2 linked regions of the Parabacteroides timonensis genome follow. The protein of the gene in region 2 interacts with the protein of the main gene of each other region in a pairwise test. Links are inferred from orthologs where the notes say so. Each region holds a gene or a part of one and is shown on either strand. Other genes may lie near its edges.

The links.
Region 1: the proteins of pepT (region 2) and tpiA interact in binary tests that used the Escherichia coli proteins (3 or more experiments, as listed by UniProt). The link is inferred for Parabacteroides timonensis from one-to-one orthologs.

The regions. Positions count from the first base shown.
Region 1 is NZ_LT669940.1:53,097-58,577, forward strand. Bases 2,511-5,469 are described here. They hold tpiA (triose-phosphate isomerase), read left to right. Parts: upstream 2,511-3,591; coding sequence 3,592-4,347; downstream 4,348-5,469. Other genes in these bases: BQ7394_RS01080 (BT_3928 family protein), read left to right, coding at 2,511-3,557; BQ7394_RS01090 (SPOR domain-containing protein), read left to right, coding at 4,418-4,921; folE (GTP cyclohydrolase I FolE), read left to right, coding at 4,966-5,469. Also shown: ATP-dependent DNA helicase RecG, read left to right, coding at 1-173; BQ7394_RS01070 (M23 family metallopeptidase), read left to right, coding at 384-1,637; BQ7394_RS01075 (DUF1599 domain-containing protein), read left to right, coding at 1,731-2,276; more of BQ7394_RS01080, read left to right, coding at 2,280-2,510; more of folE, read left to right, coding at 5,470-5,481. UniProt on the Escherichia coli protein: Involved in the gluconeogenesis. Catalyzes stereospecifically the conversion of dihydroxyacetone phosphate (DHAP) to D-glyceraldehyde-3-phosphate (G3P).
Region 2 is NZ_LT669941.1:1,886,479-1,895,001, forward strand. What follows is about bases 1-2,996. They hold pepT (peptidase T), read right to left. Parts: upstream 2,111-2,996; coding sequence 890-2,110; downstream 1-889. Other genes in these bases: gcvT (glycine cleavage system aminomethyltransferase GcvT), read right to left, coding at 1-877; BQ7394_RS15220 (amidophosphoribosyltransferase), read right to left, coding at 2,125-2,996. Also shown: more of BQ7394_RS15220, read right to left, coding at 2,997-3,528; BQ7394_RS15235 (DUF4199 domain-containing protein), read left to right, coding at 4,184-4,711; BQ7394_RS15240 (glycosyltransferase family 2 protein), read left to right, coding at 4,732-5,682; BQ7394_RS15245 (manganese efflux pump MntP), read left to right, coding at 5,756-6,319; ilvD (dihydroxy-acid dehydratase), read left to right, coding at 6,331-8,058; BQ7394_RS15255 (FAD:protein FMN transferase), read left to right, coding at 8,121-8,523. UniProt on the Escherichia coli protein: Cleaves the N-terminal amino acid of tripeptides.

The DNA of each region.
Region 1 (5,481 bases), on a different replicon or contig from region 2:
ACCTGAAAATCGCCAATCTTGCAGCCGATGGCCAGATTCTCCAATATGCAAGGGATATCGCATTGGAAGTTTTGGACAAAGACCCGGAATTGTTGTCCGAACCTAACCGGATTTTGAACGAAAGGTTAAAAACACTCTTTGCCCGGAAGATAAATTGGGGTATGATCAGCTAATATGTTGTGAAACATGTTTTTGTGTAATGCGTTGTTTTTCAGTAAGAATAAATGGTGCTTTTGAATTTCTTTATTTTCATTGCGGAAATTTTTCAGGATTGAATTTTGTCAACTTACTCAAAATAACGAACTTTGGTCGATTTGTAAAAAATAGGGGCTGTTTCACAGCTTATTTTACTCCTGGATTCCGTATTTCGAAAAATGATAAAAATGAAGATAAAAGCACTACTTTTTATTTGCTGTACCTCCCTGATGGTATCGGCTGTATCGGCCAAAGATCCTGAAGGAAAAGATACACCAAAGCAGACAATCCATATCGTAAAGATGGATAAGCGCGTGTCGGAACTGATGGCTGACCGCGTAACGATCAGAAAAGATATGGGACTGAAAGAATTAGCAGAGATTAATGCAAGAGTGGATGAATCACTTGCCGCAAACGAAGATTTATTGTTCCCGGCAGATGAATTATACGGCTCAAACTGGGATACCCGTTGGGTAGATCCTTTCCGCGGAGGTTCCAAGATCGAGATGCCTGACTCTTGTGCTATCGATTGTTCCGCTTTTACCCTTCCTATCGACAGTCAGATTAAAGTAACTTCCAAATATGGTCCCCGTCGTCGTCGTATGCATAAAGGTATCGACCTGAAAGTACAGATCGGCGATACGATCCGTGCGGCATTTGACGGTAAAGTTCGTATCCGTAATTTCGAACGTCGCGGATATGGTAATTACCTGGTGGTTCGCCACCCGAACGGACTGGAAACAGTTTACGGTCACTTATCCAAATCGCTTGTAGATGTAAACGACATCGTACGTGCAGGCGATCCGATCGCATTAGGAGGAAATACCGGACGTTCTACCGGTTCTCACCTTCATTTCGAAACACGCTTTTTAGGTCAGGCTCTCAACCCGGCCGATATTATTGACTTCGAGAACGGAGTTCCCCACCAGGACACTTATGTATTCCATAATATAAAGATTAACGGTCGTAAGAGTAATATCTATACTTCTTCAAGCGACCAGATGGTTTATCACCGTGTGAAATCCGGCGATACATTAGGCAAGATCGCCCGTATGTACGGAACAACTGTGAACGAACTTTGTCGTCTGAACGGTATCAAGAGTACTAGCATGCTTCGTCTGGGACAGTCTATCCGTTGCAGTGCCGGCAAAGAAGTAGCTGCAGCTAAGCCTGCCACAAAACAGACTACGGCAAAAGCAACGACAGCTGCGGCTAAGACTACTAAGACTACTACTGTAGAAGCTGTGACTCCTGTTGCTTCACTGACTGGAAATGCCTCAACAGCTCAGGCAGCAGAGCCGGTTTATCACCGTATCAAAAGTGGCGATACGCTGGGGGCTTTAGCTGCTAAATACGGAACAACTGTCAGCAAGTTGTGCGAAATGAACGGGATATCTAAAACAACCGTGTTAAAATTAGGTCGTTCCATCCGTTGTAAATAAGTTATTTTTAAGATAAAGGAAAGGCACGGATGAAATCATACATCTGTGCCTTTGTTGTTTTTTTACTATCTTTGCGGCATAATAATGTAGGATATGGCTGATACGAAAGAACAGTTTGAGAAAGTGATCTCCCAGTGCCGGGAGTTATTCGAAAAGAAGTTGAAAGATTACGGTCCATCGTGGCGGATTATGCGTCCCCAGTCGTTGACCGACCAGATATTTATTAAAGCAAACCGTATCCGCAGCCTCGAGATAAAAGGAGTAAGTATGGTGGATGAAGGGATACGTCCCGAGTTCGTAGCCATCGTTAATTACGGGGTGATCGGATTGATCCAGCTGGCCAAAGGTTTTTCGGATACCACCGATATGACGAACGAGGAAGCACTGGCATTATACGATAAGTACATTACGGAGACCAAGGAGTTGATGTATGCCAAGAACCATGATTACGACGAAGCCTGGCGCAGCATGCGTATCAGCTCCTATACCGACCTGATCCTGATGAAGATCTACCGTACGAAGCAGATCGAAAGCCACGGTGGTAAGACCATCGTCTCGGAAGGTGTGGATGCCAACTATATGGATATGATCAATTATGCCCTGTTCGGTTTGATCAAACTGGAATACGGCGAAGAATAATATATGAACTATAAAGAGACTGCGATAAAAATACTGACTGAGTGCAGCCGTCTATTGATCGGGGTAGTGTTTATCTTTTCCGGTTTTGTGAAGGCGGTCGATCCGATGGGAGGAGCCATTAAGATTGGCGATTATCTGACTTCTTTCGGCCTGGATTTCTTGCAGCCCTTTACCGTTCTTGCCTCTTTTGCCTTATCGGCGGCCGAGTTCGCGATGGGTGTTTGTATGTTGCTCGGCGTATACCGTCGCTACAACTCCTTCCTGGTTTTACTTTTCATGGCGTTCATGACGCCGCTGACATTATATCTGGCCCTGTTCAATCCGGTTTCCGATTGTGGCTGTTTCGGTGATGCGATCGTTATCTCCAACTGGGAGACCTTCTTCAAAAACCTGGTATTGTCCGCAGCGGCGATTATGGTGTTTATGAATTCCGGAAAGATGTTCCAGTGCTTTACCTTTAAAGTGTATTGGTTTGTTGCCTTGTTTTCTTACATCTTCGGTATCGGGTTCGCTTACTGGAACTATAACCATCTGCCGGTCATCGATTTCCGTCCGTATAAGATCGGGGCGAATATCCCATCGTTGATGGCTATTCCCGACGGAGCACCGGAAGACGAATACCGTTACACCTTTGTTTATGAGAAAGACGGCATCAAGAAAGAATTCTCGCTGGAAGACTATCCGGAGAATGACAGCACCTGGACTTTCGTGGAGTCGAAGACCGAACTCCTAAAAAAGGGATACGAACCGCCGGTGGCCTCTTTCAATATTTATAATGCTGAAGGAGACGATGTCACAGACGATATATTGCATAATCCAAACCCTGTCCTTTTGTTGATCGCACCGAAACTGGAAACAGCGAACGACGAACGTATCGATGAGATCAACAGTGTTTACGATTATGCCCTCGAATATGAATTGCCGTTCTACTGTGTCACGGGCTCTTCTCCGGAGATGATCGACGAATGGAGCGATAATACCGGAGCTGAATATCCGTTCCGCATGGCTGATGAAGTGTTACTGAAGACGATCATCCGCGCCAACCCGGGGCTTGTCCTGTTGAAAGACGGTACCGTACTGGGTAAATGGCATTATAACGATATCCCCGACGAGGAACATATCAAGGCCGAAATCGAGAAGCATCTCGACGCAAATAAAACAAAAGAAAAAGAAGATGGCTGGCTAATAACCATCTTATTAACTTTTACCGTACCTTTGCTGCTCGTTTGGGTATATGACTTTTTCCGTTTCCGCCGGAGACGGAAAGACAAGGCAGAATAGAAGATTTTTATTTATATATTTAATTAATTAAATCATGAGAAAGAATATTGTTGCAGGAAACTGGAAGATGAACACTACTCTTCAGGAAGGCCTGGAATTAGCAAAAGGATTAAACGAAGCCCTGAAAGGCAAAGCTATCAACTGTGATGTAATCATCGGTACTCCGTTCACTCACCTGGCAAGCATCGCTGCTGCTATCGATACAGACAAGATCGGTGTAGCTGCTGAAAACTGTGCAGATAAGGAAAAAGGTGCTTACACTGGTGAAGTTTCAGCTGCAATGGTTGCTTCTACAGGTGCTAAATATGTGATCCTTGGCCACTCTGAAAGACGTGCTTACTATCACGAAACTCCGGCTATCCTGAAAACTAAAGTTGAACTGGCTCTGGCTAACGGTCTGACTCCGATCTTCTGTATCGGTGAAGTATTGGAAGAAAGAGAAGCCGGCAAACACTTCGAAGTGGTAGACGCTCAGATCAAAGAATCATTGTTCGATCTTTCTGCTGAAGATTTCGGTAAGATCGTTCTGGCTTACGAACCGGTTTGGGCTATCGGAACAGGTAAGACTGCTACAGCTGAACAGGCTGAAGAAATCCACGCTCACATCCGTGCTACACTGGCTGCTAAATACGGCAACACAGTAGCTGACGATTGCACAATTCTGTATGGCGGTAGCGCAAATGCAGGTAACGCTAAAGAATTGTTCTCTAAACCGAACGTAGACGGTGGTCTGATCGGTGGTGCTTCTTTGGCTGTTGATAAATTCATGCCGATCGTCGAAGCATTTTAATGACATTATCTTGTAGGGAAGGAGCGGTTCTGCTCCCTCCCTCTCGATTTGAACATAAAAAACAATCACAATGAAGAATTTCCCTTGTATCATTTTATTATTCATGTTGCTGGCCTGTGTGACCGGAGCGTCTGCACAGACAAGTGTCGACGGATCGGTTCAGACAATCTTCGATGATCTCCAGACCTCGAAGCCGGGTAAAGGCGAGGTGATAATCAATCAGCCCCAGGCTCTCCGGGATTTAGTTGGAGTACGCTTGTCGGGTGATAATGTTGAGAAGACGGACAGCACTGCTTTCCTGAAGATACAAGGTTTCCGGACACAGGTTTTCTCCGGTAATAACCAGCGTAAGTCGAAAGACGAAGCGTTTGATAAGGAGAAGAAGGTTAAAGAGCTTTTCCCTGACGTCCCGACTTATGTTACCTATACCGCTCCGTTCTGGAGGTTGCGTGTAGGTGATTTCCGTTCGCACGAAGAAGCGTATCATATGCAGCGCCTGCTGATGACAGCTTTCCCTTCGTTCGGAAAGGAAATGTATATTGTTAGAGAAGAAGTAAAGATCCCTCTGAATTAACAGTGGCGAAAACTCTTTCGCCCTCCTTTATTATATACACAGAAATGATAGAAGAAATAAACGACAAGACCTTGGCGGCACGTGAAGAACTGGCAGGCCATTACAAAGGAATACTCGGTTTGCTGGGTGAGGATGCCGAACGCGAAGGTTTACTTAAGACGCCGGAACGCGTAGCGAAGGCTATGCAGTTTTTAACCAAAGGATATAACGAAGACCCTGCGAAAGTATTGGCTTCCGCCATGTTTCAGGAAGAAGATTACAAGCAGATGGTTATTGTGAAAGATATCGATTTCTTCTCTCTTTGCGAGCATCATATGCTTCCATTCTTCGGGAAGGCACATGTCGCTTATATTCCTAAGAAATATATTACAGGCTTAAGCAAGATACCCCGGGTGGTGGATATCTTTGCCCGTCGTTTGCAGATCCAGGAACGCCTGACGATGCAGATCAAGGATTGTATTCAGCAGACACTCGATCCGCTGGGCGTAATGGTCGTGATCGAAGCACAACATATGTGCATGCAGATGCGTGGAGTGGAAAAGCAAAACTCCCTGACTACT
Region 2 (8,523 bases):
CTTTATCTATCAGTTCGAATGCACACAGTTTGCGTGTTACGCCTTCTTTCTTCTGACGTTCCAGTTCCGCACGGTTGGTAAATTCTTTTCCTTCTGCAAACTTGGTGATCCATCCCAGACCTGCTTCGATCGGAGAAGTCGTATCATCCAGGTCGTTTCCATACAGGCAGAAACCCATTTCCAGACGAAGCGTATCACGTGCACCCAGACCTACCGGTTTAATACCTTCCGGTTTTCCAGCTTCAAAGATAGCATTCCAGATCGTCATAGCATCATCCAGATAGAAGTATAGTTCGAAACCACCGGCACCGGTGTAACCCGTGTTAGATATGATCACGTTCTTACATCCAGCAAATTCACCCGTCACGAATGAATAATAAGGAATAGAAGACAGGTTGACAGAAGTAAGACGCTGTAAAACTTCAGTTGCTTTCGGTCCCTGGATAGCCAGCTGTGCAGTACGGTCGGAAGAGTTTTCAAGCTCTGCTCCCACTGTGTTATGGCTTACACACCAATCCCAGTCCTTCGCAATATTACCGGCATTTACTACCAATAGATATTTTTCCGGTTCATAATGATAAACCAGCAAGTCATCTACAATACCGCCTTTGTCATTAGGGAAACAGGTATATTGTGCCTTACCCAAAGGCAAAACAGAAGCATCATTAGACGTGATACCCTGAATAAAAGCCAGCGCATTCGGGCCTTTTACCCAAAACTCACCCATATGAGATACATCAAACACACCTACACCATTCACTACGGTCATGTGTTCGTCGATGATGCCGGTATATTCAATAGGCATATTATAGCCGGCAAATTCGTGCATTTTTGCTCCCAATGCGATATGCACATCGGTAAACGGAGTTGTTTTCATGTTATTATTCGTTTAAGATTTTTGAGCTAACAGCTCAGTTATTTTTATTATGGTTTGCATACTTTTTTCCAGTGAGTTGACCGGAAGGAACTCATAACGTCCATGGAAATTCAGTCCTCCCGCAAAGATATTCGGACAAGGCAATCCCATAAACGACAGACGGGCACCGTCCGTTCCGCCACGAATCGGCTTTACCAACGGCTTTACACCGACAGCTTCCATCGCTTCGAACGCCAGGTCCACAATATATTTCTTCGGTTCAACCACCTCACGCATATTATAATACTGGTCGCGAAGTTCGAGTGTCGTACTACCCGGATGTATTTCATTCATACGTTTTACCAATAGACGCAACTGTTCTTTCTTTTCTTCGAACAATGTACGAACATGATCGCGGATAATATAAGACAAAGAAGCCTCTTCCACGGTACCGGACATATTAGTCAAGTGATAAAAGCCTTCATACCCCGTTGTATGTTCCGGACGCTGCGATGCAGGCAACCACGAAGCGAACTCGATCGCCAAAAGCGAAGCATTCAACATTTTATTCTTTGCATAACCCGGATGAACATTCAACCCTTTGAAAGTTACTTTTGCTCCGGCAGCATTGAAGTTTTCATATTCCAGTTCGCCGATCTGTCCACCATCGATCGTATAAGCCCATTCGCAACCGAACTTTTCCACATCAAAATGATCGGCACCCTGGCCTATCTCTTCATCGGGAGTAAAACCGATACGAATCTTTCCATGTTCGATTTCCGGATGATCCTTCAGATACTGAACAGCCGAAATGATAGCGGCCACTCCCCCCTTATCGTCGGCACCCAGCAAAGTCTTACCGTTAGTCACGATAATATCCTGTCCTTTATAGTCGTTCAACTCAGGAAACATCAGGGGAGAAAGTACGACATTCTCTTCAGCACACAACACGATATCTCCCCCTTTATAGGTTACGATACGCGGAGTTACATCTTTTCCGGACATATCCGGACTGGTATCCAGATGCGCAATAAAACCGATAGTCGGCACTTTTTTTGTTGTATTAGCCGGAAGAGTAGCCATCAGATAGCAATTATCATCCAGGGTAATATCTTCCAGGCCAATAGCTTCCAGTTCCTTTACCAATTCAAGGGCAAGCACCCGCTGTCCGGGAGTACTGGGCGTTGTGCCCGTTTCTTCGTCCGACTGTGTGTCGAACGTAACGTACTTCAAAAATCGTTCTGTCAGATTCATAAGGCTGTGTTTTTTTAGAAACAGCTTGACCCGTCATAGCAATGCGTACAAACGCATTCCTTAGGCAAGCCGATCGATTGAATTAAATCTTCTACGGTGTTAAATTTGAGCGTAGTGATGTTCAGCTGTTCACGGATACGCTCAACAAGGTTATTATATTGTTCAGTACCGGTTGCCGCATACTTATCCAGATTCTTAGCATCATCGCCCTCTATTTCTTTAACAATCCGGCGGGCAATAAGTTCGAGATGAGATTTGGAAGCGGAGAATCCGACAAACGGGCATGAATGCAAGATAGGAGGACATCCGATACGCATGTGTACCTCTTTTGCCCCATATCCGTACAATATATTTACATTATCGCGAAGCTGTGTTCCACGTACAATCGAGTCGTCACAGAAGATAACCCGCTTTCCACGCAACAGTTCACGATTTGGAATCAGTTTCATTTTAGCAACCAAGTCACGAACAGCCTGGTTAGCCGGAGTAAAGCTACGAGGCCATGTCGGTGTATATTTCACAATAGCGCGGCGGTAAGGGATTCCCTTTCCTTCAGCATACCCCAAAGCCATACCAATACCCGAATCAGGAATACCGGATACGAAATCGGCTTCCACTTCATCCTTCTTTGCCATCGAAACACCGCTGGCATAACGTGAAGCGTCTACATTTACCCCTTCATATTCAGATACCGGATATCCATAGTAAACCCACAAGAAAGAACAAACCTGCATCTTTTTATTCGGTTTACGCAATTGTGTCATCTTATCAGCTGTAAGATGTACGATTTCACCCGGTCCTACATTATATTCTATTTCATATCCCAGATTCGGAAAACTACAAGGTTCGCTGGTGGCTGCATAAGCTCCCTCCTTCTTTCCGACCAGTATCGGCGTACGTCCCCATTTATCACGGGCTGCAATAATACCGTCTTCGGTAAGGATCAACATCGAACAAGAACCTTTTACCTTTTCGAATACCAGTTCTATTCCTTCCAGAAATGTTCTTCCTTCAGATATAAGTAATGAGATCAATTCTGTTTGATTGGTCTGTCCGGAACTTAATTCGGAGAAATGACAACCTTTATCCAGTAGTTCTTTCTCCAACTCATCCATATTATTCACTTTGGCAACCGTTACTACGGCATATTTACCCAGGTGAGAATTAATAAAGATAGGTTGAGGATCCGTGTCACTGATGATACCGATACCGGAGTTTCCCTGAAACTTGTCCAGTTCACTTTCAAAACGTGTACGGAAATAAGAATTTTCAAGATTATGGATAGAACGCTTAAATACGCCATTATGGAGAGTTGCCATACCGCCTCTGCGGGTTCCTAAGTGAGAGTTGTAATCTGTGCCATAGAATAAATCGGTAGCACAAGCCGAGTTAGAAATAGTGCCGAAAAAACCACCCATTGTTCTTACTATTTTTGAATTTTAAATTAGGACACAAATGTACGAGATTATTTAGACATATACCAGAGCAGACTCTAATCTCTCAAAAAAATATAATTACCGGAAGTTCATGCATGAGCATATTTATAACAGAAAACAACTTCGATTTTCCCAAAAGAGTTTCTCCCGAATGAAACTAAAGTTTCTACCGGACGAAACAAAAGTTTCATCAAGAAGAAACTGCCGACAAGACATACCAAGCCTGGAGAATCGTATACATTTTTTAACCAACCAGAAAGCAAAAGGTTTACAGCCACTTAGAAACAAATATCACTCACAAGATGAAAAAACACTTGCATTGTAAAAAATAATATCTACTTTTGCACCCGGGTAAGTCCTATACGGCATGCTCCCTCGGAATCCCCCAGGGCTTGACCGCAGCAAGGGTACTTGGTTGTAGCGGCGCGATGTAGTAAGCTTACCCACCTGCCTCTTTAGCTCAGTTGGCCAGAGCACGTGATTTGTAATCTCGGGGTCGTTGGTTCGAATCCGACAAGAGGCTCTCAAAAAGAGGAAGTTTATTTAAGTAAACTTCCTCTTTTTTTTATTATCATAATTGCATATTCTTGCAAAAGGATTAATTTTGCTGATATAAATTTTAAAACAGCAATATACGATGGAAGAAAATAAAGGTCTACTATTAAAAAGTGCGATGACTTATGGCCTGGCCATGGGAATTTACTGGGTGATAAAGTATCTATTCTTTATTTTCGGCAATACAATTCCCGCTCTTAATATTGTCTATTTGGCACTAACATTGCTGGTTCCGTTTATCGCCTACTATCTGACTAAACGATATAAACAAGACATCGGTGGAAAAATCAGCTTCTTTCACGCATGGCGATTCGGTACGATGCTCTATTTCTTTGCCGCTCTGATCGTAGCATTGGAACATTTTGTATTTTTCCAGTTTATCGCACCGGCTGACTTTCTGTCTAACTCGATAAACCAGATGATAGATGTACTGAAAGATTCGCAGGTAAGCACCGAAGTAATGGAGGCTGTAGGAAGAACGAACTTCACTCCTATCCACATGGCGATTCAAGGTATCTTTAACAATATATTTTACGGTATCATACTTTCAATTCCGGTAGCTGCTATTATATGCAGAAATAATGAAACCGGAAATGTCGGACAAGAATAAAAGGAGAAACAAAACAAATAATGGACATATCAGTAGTTATTCCGTTGTATAACGAAGCCGAATCCCTTCCTGAGTTGGAAGCATGGATAGAGCGGGTAATGAAAGAAAACAACTTTACTTACGAAGTTATATTTGTAAACGATGGAAGTACGGACAACTCATGGGAAGTAATCGAAGAGTTACAACAAAAAAATCCATGTGTTAGAGGTGTTAAATTCCGTCGCAACTATGGTAAATCCCCCGGATTGCACTGTGGTTTCCAGCGCGCCAAAGGAGATGTGGTCATAACCATGGATGCTGACCTGCAAGACAGCCCCGACGAGATCCCCGAACTTTACCGTATGATAAAAGACGAAGGGTATGATCTCGTTTCCGGATGGAAAAAGAAGCGGTACGATCCATTATCCAAGACTATACCGACTAAGTTGTTCAATGCTACGGCACGTAGATTCTCCGGTATAAACAATCTCCACGATTTCAATTGTGGATTAAAAGCATATAAGAATATTGTAATAAAGAATATAGAGGTGTATAATGATATGCACCGGTATATTCCTTACCTGGCAAAGATCGCAGGTTTCAATAAGATTGCCGAAAAGGTAGTACAACACCAGGCACGCAAATACGGGACAACCAAATTCGGACTAAATCGTTTCGTGAACGGTTATCTCGATTTGATTACGCTATGGTTTACTTCCAAGTTCGGAAAGAAACCGATGCACTTTTTCGGCCTTTGGGGAAGCGTTATGTTCTTTATCGGTTTTATAGCTTTAGTAATCGTTCTGAGCATGAAACTGATCTCGATGTTTTCAGGTGATTTACGTCCGCTTGTGACTAATTCGCCTTATTTCTATATATCACTTACCGCAATGATACTGGGAACCCAGATGTTCCTTGCCGGATTTATCGGAGAGTTGATATCCAGAAATGCCCCCAACCGGAACAATTATAAGATCGAATCGGAAATATAAGATACGGGAAAGTTTGTCCGTATTCCGAAGCAAAGCGATCGAAGAGGTTAGCAAAAGGGAAACTTTTTAATATATGTCAATTATAGAAATAGTGTTACTAGCTATCGGTTTATCGATGGATAGTTTAGCCGTGTCTGTAACCGGCGGTGCGATGATTCGTAAATGTACCGTTTGTAATATGGTTAAGATAGGCTCTTTTATGGGGATCACACAGGCAGTAATGACTGTTCTTGGCTATCTGGCAGGCGTCGGATTCCAGAAATACATTACAGCATTCGACCACTGGATCGCTTTCATTCTTTTATTATACTTGGGTAGTAAAATGATTTACGACAGTACCCAGAAAGAGGATGAAGACTGTAAATCCAATCCGCTTTGCAACAAGACATTGTTCGGGTTAGCCATTGCTACGAGTATCGACGCCCTGGCAATCGGTATATCGCTGGCTATCCTCAAATCGGATATTATCATCCAGGCCTCCCTGATCGGGATTGTTACCTTCCTGATGTCAGCTTCCGGTGTATACTTCGGAAGCCGCTTCGGACGTAAGGTCGACCTGAAACTCGATCTGATCGGTGGACTGATCCTGATCGGTATCGGAACTAAAATATTAATAGAACATATGTTCTTCAGTTAAAAGAATAATTTATGAAAAGTCAGGAGTTACGTAAACTGGCCCCGGAAATCGACTCACTCAGGCTCGGTAGCGGATGGAGCATCGACGACCTCAGCAAACCCCAGATCATTGTCGAAAGTAGTTATGGACATAGCCATCCCGGTAGTGCACATCTGAATAAACTGGTCAAAGAAGCAGGAAAAGGCATTCATGATGCCGGAGGACGGGCTGCCAATTATTACGTAACCGATATCTGCGACGGAGAGGCACAGGGACATGATGGCATGAATTATTCACTTGTATCCCGCGATATCATGGCCGCCATGATGGAGATACATGTCAAAGCGACTCCATTCGACGCTGGCGTATTTATCACAAGTTGCGATAAATCCGTCCCGGCCCACCTAATGGCGATCGCCCGCCTGAATATGCCGGCCGTACTTGTTCCCGGAGGCATTATGAAAGCCGGTCCCAACTTGCTCACACTGGAGCAGATCGGCAAATATAACGCACAATACGAACGTAAAGAGATCAGCGAAGAACAATTCCTGGCTTATAAAAAAGACGCTTGCCCTTCCTGTGGAGCCTGCTCTTTTATGGGTACAGCCTCTACTATGCAGGTAATGGCGGAAGCACTAGGTATCGCATTGCCAGGTTCAGCCTTGATTCCTACTCATATACATTATTTAAAAGATATTTCCCGCTACGCAGGTCAGCGGGCTGTCGAATTGGGGAATGAAGAATTGTTTCCCGCCGACATTCTGACTATCGACGCCTTTAAAAATGCCATCATGGTACATGCCGCCATAGCCGGTTCGAGCAACAGCCTGTTGCATTTGCCAGCTATTGCACATGAACTCGGCTTAGAACTTTCCCCTGAACTGTTAGATGAAATCCATCGACAGATCCCATTCCTGTTGAATATCCGGCCAAGTGGATTCTGGCCGGGCGAATATTTCTGGTATGCAGGAGGTGTACCGGCCATTATGGAAGAACTTAAAGGCATTCTTAATCTGGATGTACGAACCGTTACAGGCAAATGCCTGGGAGAAAATCTTGAAACACTCCGCCAGAACGGCTTTTATGAAGGATGCCGGAAATACCTCCCTGCACTTGGAGTAAAAGTAAGCGATATCATCAAGCCTTTCAATAATCCGATCCGTAAACAAGGAGCGATTGCTATATTAAAAGGAAACCTTGCTCCGGAAGGTGCCGTTGTCAAACATGCCGCCATCTCTCCCAACCTGATGCAGGCGACATTGATCGCCCGTGTTTTCAATAAGGAAGAGGAGGCTTTACAAGCTGTATTACAAAAGAAAATTCATCCGGGCGATGCTGTTTTTATCCGCTATGAAGGTCCTAAAGGAAGCGGCATGCCCGAAATGTTCTATACGACAGAAGCCATCGCCTCCGATCCGGAACTGGCAGAAAGTATCGCCCTGATTACCGACGGACGCTTCTCCGGTGCAACCCGTGGACCGGCTATCGGCCATGTCTCACCGGAAGCATACGAAGGAGGCCCTATCGCTTTGGTTGAAAACGGCGACCTGATTCATATCGATATCCCGGCCCGGATACTGGAAATTACAGGAACAAACGGCGTACAACAGACACCGGAGGAAATAAATCAGATCCTACAGGAGCGCCGGAGACAATGGAATAAACCAGCTCCGCTTCATACTCAAGGCATTCTCGATATTTTCACAAATATCAGTGTATCTCCCATGAAAGGAGCTTACATGGAGAGCAGAAATGCTTAAGCCTTGATAGTAGATGAATTACAATAAATTTTAGTACCTTTGCCGACCTAAAATTAAAAGAGATGTATAAGAAGATCGGTTTTATGGTAAGCCTATGGATACTTGTTCTCACTGCTTGCACAAACCAGAAACAATATTTTGAAGAGAGTGGTTCCGTATTTCATACAATCTACCATGTCAAATATGAAGCATCCGAACTGCTGACTGACAAGATTGATGCTGAATTCCAGAAGTTTAATCTGTCATTGAACCCGTTCAACCCGAACTCTATCATATCCAAGGTAAATCAGAACGAGCCTGTTGAAACCGACGACTGGTTTATCGAAGTATTCAACAAAGCCCGGGAAGTCTCAGACCATTCCGATGGTGTTTTCGACATCACATGTGCTCCGTTGGTAAACCTGTGGGGATTTGGTTTCAGCAAAATGGACAGTGTCACCCCACAGATGATCGACAGTATCAAAC